One region of the Variovorax sp. P4_B11 genome, then DNA from elsewhere that is predicted to be linked to it. Evidence: riboswitches for the same ligand, from Rfam matches in the RefSeq annotation. Region 1 holds a riboswitch; the other holds the start of a gene.

Region 1 (3,398 bases):
TCCATCGGCCTGGCCTCGGTGCTCGGCATCCAGGCCTCCAACGCGAACATGCTGATCTCCGTCAAGGAGATGTTCAACGCGATCAACAAGTTTCCGCTCGCCGCCATTCCCTTCTTCATCCTGGCCGGCAACCTGATGGAGACCGGCGGCATCTCGCGCCGCCTGGTCGACTTCGCCAAGAGCCTGGTGGGCGGCGTGCAGGGCGGGCTGCCGATGACCTGCGTGCTGACCTGCATGATCTTCGCGGCGGTGTCGGGCTCCTCGGTGGCGACCACCTTCGCGATCGGCGCGATCCTGATCCCGGCCCTGATCAAGCACGGCTACCCGGTCGGCTACGCCGCCGCGCTGCAGGCCACCAGCGCCGAACTCGGCGTCATCATCCCGCCCTCGATCCCGATGATCCTGTACGGCGTCAGCGCCGAGGTCTCGATCGGCGAGCTGTTCATCGCCGGCTTCGGCCCGGGCATCCTGATCAGCCTGGCGCTGATGGCCTTCGTCTACGTCTATTGCAAGTTCAAGGGACTGGGCAAGAACGACGGCGACGGCCGGCTCGGCGTCGCCACCGCGACCTGGCGCGCCGGCTGGGCGCTGCTGATGCCGGTGATCATCCTGGGCGGCATCTACGGCGGCATCTTCACGCCCACCGAGGCGTCGGCGGTGGCGGTGCTCTACGCGCTGATCGTCGGCACGCTGATCTACCGCGAGATCAGGCCGGCCGACCTCTATGCGGTGCTGCGCAAGTCGGTGGTGTCCTCGTCGGTGATCATGTTCATCATCGCCAACGCCGGCCTGTTCGCCTTCCTGATCACGCGCGCCGGCGTGCCCGACGCCATCGGCCGCTGGCTGCAGGAGGTGCTGCAGTCGCCGGCGATGTTCCTGCTCGGCGTCAACGCGGCGCTGTTCGTGATCGGCATGTTCATCGAGACCAGCGCGGCGATCATCGTGCTGGCGCCGATCCTGGCGCCGGTGGCGATGCACTTCGGCATCGATCCGGTGCACTTCGGCCTGGTGATGGTGGTGAACCTGGCGCTCGGCATGATCACGCCGCCCTTCGGCGTCAACCTGTTCGCGGCCTGCACCGTGGCACGGATTTCACTCGACCGCATCGTGCCCTACCTGGTTCCGTTCGTGCTGGTGATCCTGGCCTGCCTGATGGTGGTCACCTACGTGCCCGGCATCTCGCTCGGGTTGCGCGACCTGGTCTATTCGAAGTAGCGCGGCCGCCGAAATCCACGACCGGAGGACGCGATTCCCTTACACTCCAACGGTCAGGAGAGCGTCCCGCCGCGGTGGGGCCGCCGAAGGCGCAGGTCCCCCGAACCAAGGGCCCGAACGCTCAGGCAAAAGGACTGACAAGACGCCCCAATTCAGGGCGTTTCCTTGCTGGAGAGAGGCGGTTGGTCGCGAAAGTCGCGTCGCACCGCCCACCGAAGGAGCAAACCCCGATCGTGGGGCGAATCTCTCAGGTAAAGCGGACAGCAGGGGTGGCCCATGGCTTCTCGCCATGGAACAAGCACTGCCCCTTTTGGAGAACCGCCCTTGGCTGCCGCATCCGACGATCTGCTGAAGACCCCGCTCCACGGCCTGCACCTGGCGCTCGGCGCCCGCATGGTGCCCTTTGCCGGCTATTCGATGCCGGTGCAATATCCCACCGGCCTGATGGCCGAGCACAAGCACACGCGCGAGGCCGCGGGCCTGTTCGACATCTCCCACATGGGACAGCTGCGCCTGGCCGGGCCCGATGCCGCCGCCGCCTTCGAAAGCCTGATGCCGGTCGACGTCATCGGGCTGGCGCCCGGCAAGCAGCGCTACGGACTGCTGCTGAACGAACAGGGCGGCATCCTCGACGACCTGATGTTCTTCAACGAGGGCCACGACTCGCTGTTCGTCATCGTCAACGGCGCCTGCAAGCAGGCCGACATCGCCCACATCCAGGCCCGGATCGGCCAGCGCTGCCAGGTGCTGCCGATGCCCGACCACGCCCTGCTCGCGCTCCAGGGCCCGCAGGCCGCGGCCGCGCTGGCCAGGTTGTCGCCCGGCGTCGAGCGCTTCGTCTTCATGACCGGCGGCGCGGTGCAGATCGGCGGCATCCCGGCCTTCGTCACGCGCAGCGGCTACACCGGCGAAGACGGATTCGAGATCTCGGTCGCCGCCAAGGACGCCGAAGCGCTGGCCCGCCTGCTGCTGGCCGAGCCCGAGGTCAAGCCGATCGGCCTGGGCGCGCGCAATTCGCTGCGGCTCGAGGCCGGCCTGTGCCTCTACGGCAACGACATCGACGAAAGCACCACGCCGGTCGAGGCCGCGCTGGGCTGGGCGATCCAGAAGGTCCGGCGCAGCGGCGGAGCGCGCGAAGGCGGCTTCCCGGGTGCGGCCCGGGTGCTGGCGCAGCTCATCGCCGTCAATGGAACGGCCGGCCATCTCGACCACGAGACACTGAAGCGCAAGCGCGTCGGCCTGGTGGCGCTGGAGCGCGTGCCGGTGCGCGACGGCACCGTGCTCGAGTCCTTCGAGGGCTTGGCCATCGGCCAGGTCACCAGCGGCCTGCTCGGCCCCAGCGTCGACCGGCCGATCGCGATGGGCTATGTCGCGCTCGCCTATGCCGAGCCCGGCACCCGGATCCAGGCCATGGTGCGCGGCAAGCCGGTGCCGATGGAAGTCAGCACGATGCCCTTCGTGCCGGCCCGCTACCACCGGGGCTGACAGTCCCTCACCCGATTTTTCCAAGCCAGACTTTCTTCAAGGAGTTTTTCCCATGACCCTCAAGTACACCAAGGACCACGAGTGGGTGCGCCCCGAAGCCGACGCGGCGCTGGTCACCGTCGGCATCACGGTGCACGCGCAGGATGCGCTCGGCGACGTGGTCTTCGTCGACCTGCCCGAAGTCGGCAAGGGCTTCGCGCAGGGCGATGTCGCCGGTGTCGTCGAATCGGTCAAGGCCGCGGCCGACGTCTTCATGCCGGTCTCGGGCGAAATCACCGAGGTCAACGAGGCGCTGCGCGCCGACCCCTCGCTGGCCAACAGCGCGCCGATGGATGCGGGCTGGTTCTTCAAGCTGCGCATGAGCGACCCGACCCAGCTCGAGGCGCTGCTCGACGGGACCGCCTACGAGAAGTTCTCCGCCGAAAGCTGATTCCCGCACCATCACCCGAGCCCTCCATGCCGACTCCCGTGCCTTCCCACCTCTCGCTGCGCGACCTCCAGAACGCCGAGGAATTCATCGCCCGCCACATCGGCATCGAAGCCGACGACGAGCAGACCATGCTCGCTGCGGTCGGTTCGACCACACGCGCCGAACTGATCGACGGCATCGTGCCGCCGGCGATCCGCCGCAGCCGCCCGATGCGGCTACCGGCGCCGATCACCGAGGCCGACGCGCTGGCCGAGCTGAAGGCGATCGC
Region 2 (3,398 bases), on a different contig from region 1:
GGGCTTGCTCGGCGTGACCTCGGCCTACTATCTTCAACAGCTCGGACACGAAGTGACCGTGGTCGACCGGCATGCGACGCCGGCGGCCAAGGCACGCGGCCTGGCGACCGCCGAGCAGTCGACCGCAGCGCCGGCCGCAGCGGCATCGCCCCGGCGCGGCAGGAAGCTGTCCAGGCTGTGCAGCGGCATCCGTCGCGGCCTCTCCAGGCTGATGGACCGGGCCGTCGGGACGCCGGCCAAGCGCGATCCCCTCGACCATCTCGTGCGACTGGCGGCGTACAGCCGCAAGAGCGCGCGCGCCCTGCGCGACGAAGCCGGAGTGCCCCAGGGCTCGCGCTCGGCCGGCCTGATGAACATCTACACCGATCCCGAGGCCTTCCGGGTCCGGACGGCCGGCGCCACGCACTGGTCCAGCCTCGGCTGCGAGGAACGGCTGCTGTCGGCCGACGAAGCCATCGTCCTGGAACCGGCGCTGAAGGCGATGGGCGGCAAGCTGGCCGGAGCGACCCACGCGCAGGAAGACCCGGCGCGCGATCCGGCGCAGTTCGCCGCCAGCCTGGTGTTCCTGTGCCGCGCCGCCGGCGTGCGCTTCATGACGCGGCACACCGTGGTGTCGCTCAAGGAACGCAACGGCCGGATCGACCATGTCGAGCTGCTCGATGCCGCCGGCGAGCCGACCACCTTGCGCGGACAGGCCTACGTGCTGGCGCTGGGTGCGTCGAGCGTGCCGCACGCCGAAGACCTGGGCATCGACATGCCGCTGCGCTTCGTGCGCGAATACATCGTCACGATGCCGATCCTGAACCCTTCGCTGGCGCCGCGCATGCCCTTGCGCGACCGCCAGGGCAAGCTGCGCATCACGCGCATCGAAACGCCGGCCGGCGACCAGTTGCAGGTCCGGGCCGTCGTGCGGGCCGGGCTCGACGAAGAGGCCGAGCCCGACTCGGACCGCTTCCGGGCGATCGTGCGCCGCACCGAGATGCTGCTGCCCGGCGTCGCCGACGCCGCGCGGGCCAGTTTCGATACCGCCATGCACGCGGCCAGCACCAACCGGCTGCCGATGATCGGCAAGACCCGCCTCCCCAACCTGTTCCTGAACACCGCGCCCGGCGCTCGAACCTGGATCCATGCCTGCGGCGCGGGCAAGTCGATCGCGCGGATCGTCAGCGGACTTCGGCCCGAACTCGACTTCGCCTTCCGGCGCCCTTAGGGCCTGTTCACACTATTTCCGGGGATCGCGTTGCCGGGCGAAGGGGCTGGATGCAAGGCGCCCGCGCGCAGCAAGGCTTTCGCCTTGCAAGCGCGGGCAACGCCGCAGACGGCCCCTTGGCCCGGCAACCCGCAGGGAAGGCCTGCCAGGACGAGCCACTCGGCGTTGCGCTCCTTGCATGTGCCAACGCACATGCCGCGTCGCGCGCCTTGATTGGCCCGTCCTGGCAAGCCTTCGCGACCCCGGAAATAGTGTGAACAGGCCCTACCCGCTACAATCCGCCCACTGCAGGAGAGCGGGCCCAGGGGCCCCACCGAAGGCGCAAACTCCCATAAACGCTCAGGTCGGCCCACGCGATGGGCTCGTACTGCAGTTCACTGTCAAAGCCGTCTGGAGAGCCATCACGCCGCGCGTGGTGCACCGAAGGAGCAAACCCGCTGCGGGCGCAGCGGGTGAATCTCTCAGGTACCGAGGACAGGGGGAGCGGCAACTTGGACGCACGGTCCGGTTGCTTTCGTTTCGACAGCATGCCGTCTCCGTTGCGTTCGAGCGCTGCAACCATCAAGGGTTCTCGATATGCGCGTGATCGTTCTTGGCGCCGGCCTGCTCGGCGTGACTTCGGCTTACTACCTCCAGCAACTCGGCCACGATGTGACCGTGATCGACCGCCAGGCCACGCCGGCGGCGGAAACCAGCTTTGCCAACGGCGGCCAGATCTCGGTCAGCCATGCCGAGCCCTGGGCCAACCCGGGGGCGCCGCTCAAGGTGCTGCAATGGCTCGGCAAGGAAGATGCGCCCTTGCTGTTCCGCATCCGCGCCGACATGCGCCAGTGGCTCTGGGGCCTTTCGTTCCTGCGCGAATGCACGCCGGCGCGCACCCGCCACAACATCGAGCAGATCGTGCGCCTGGGCACCTACAGCCGCGACACGCTGCAGCAGCTGCGGCGCGACACCGGGATCGACTACGACCAGCGCACGCAGGGCATCCTGCACTTCTACACGACGCAGAAGGAGTTCGACGCCGCGCTGGAGCCCGCCGAACAGATGCGCGCGCTCGGCTGCGACCGGCGGGTGATCTCGGCCGACGAGGCCGTGAGGCTCGAGCCCGCGCTGTCGCACATCCGGCCGCAGCTGGCCGGCGCGACCTACACGGCCGAGGATGAATCGGGCGATGCCAACCGCTTCGCGCGCGGGCTGGCCGGGCTGGCCGAGGCAGCCGGCGTGCGCTTCCTCATGAACCATACCGTGACCGCGCTGCGCGCAGCCGGCGGCCGCCTCGACCACGTCGAGGCGACCGATGACGAAGGCCGCTTCCAGCGCATCCGCGGCGACGCCTACGTGCTGGCGATGGGCTCGCTGAGCCCCCTCCTGGCCGCGCCGCTGGGCATCCGGCTGCCGATCTATCCGGCCAAGGGCTACTCGGTGACGATGCCGGTCCGGGACGCCTCGAAGGCGCACCAGGTCTCGCTGACCGACGACGAGTTCAAGCTGGTGTTCTCGCGCTACACCTCGGCCGCGGGCGACCGCCTGCGCATTGCCGGCACCGCCGAGCTCAACGGCTACGACCGCGACCTGAACCAGGTGCGCTGCGAGGCGATCGTGCGGCGCGTGGAGGAACTGTTCCCGGGCGCCGGCGACGCCTCCGCGGCCCAGTTCTGGACCGGGCTGCGCCCGGCGACGCCGAGCAACGTGCCGCTGATCGGGGCGTCCAGGCTGCCCAACCTGTTCCTCAACACCGGCCACGGCACGCTGGGCTGGACCCACGCCTGCGGCTCCGGCAAGTCGATCGCGCGAATCGTCAGCGGGCTGGCGCCGGAGGTCGACTTCGCCTTCACCGGGCTGCGCAGCGGTCCTCAGTCATCGCTCGCGAAGACGGTCAGCACGCCGGTATAGCCGTAGAGGTGGTTGCGGGCGATCTCGCCGGCGGCGAAGAAGCCGACCAGCGGGACGTCGCCGAGCGCATGGCGCACGATCTGCAGCTCGGCGCCAGGGGCTCCGAAGTGCGGCCCGCCGCGGCCCGAGCAGCTGACGTAGATCGCGCCCGCGATGCGGCGCGCCGGATGCGGCGCGGCCTCGGCCTCGCCGGCCGCGATCTCGCGCGCGGTCGCCAGCGTCTGCTCCTGGGGCTCCAGTTCCTCGCGGATCTCGGCGCAGACGCGCCTCAGGTCGGCACGCGCGGCCTGCACGT

Evidence for each region. A riboswitch is a leader RNA that binds a small molecule or an ion and turns the genes downstream of it on or off. The one in region 1 is predicted to bind glycine.
Region 2: linked by a shared signal. The riboswitch ahead of AC1DYD_RS00860 (D-amino acid dehydrogenase) and the one ahead of gcvT (glycine cleavage system aminomethyltransferase GcvT) in region 1 are both predicted to bind glycine.

Annotation. Positions count from the first base shown of each region.
Region 1 covers NZ_JBFUHO010000004.1:281,516-284,913, forward strand. Annotated here, with positions in the region: gene AC1DYD_RS06935 (TRAP transporter large permease) at 1-1,215, shown strand, start outside; glycine riboswitch at 1,260-1,358, shown strand; glycine riboswitch at 1,374-1,489, shown strand; gene gcvT (glycine cleavage system aminomethyltransferase GcvT) at 1,540-2,700, shown strand; gene gcvH (glycine cleavage system protein GcvH) at 2,753-3,130, shown strand; gene gcvP (aminomethyl-transferring glycine dehydrogenase) at 3,157-3,398, shown strand, end outside.
Region 2 covers NZ_JBFUHO010000001.1:158,400-161,797, reverse strand. Annotated here, with positions in the region: gene AC1DYD_RS00865 (FAD-dependent oxidoreductase) at 1-1,210, shown strand, start outside; glycine riboswitch at 1,489-1,590, shown strand; glycine riboswitch at 1,591-1,698, shown strand; gene AC1DYD_RS00860 (D-amino acid dehydrogenase) at 1,787-3,103, shown strand; gene AC1DYD_RS00855 (FIST signal transduction protein) at 3,064-3,398, opposite strand, start outside.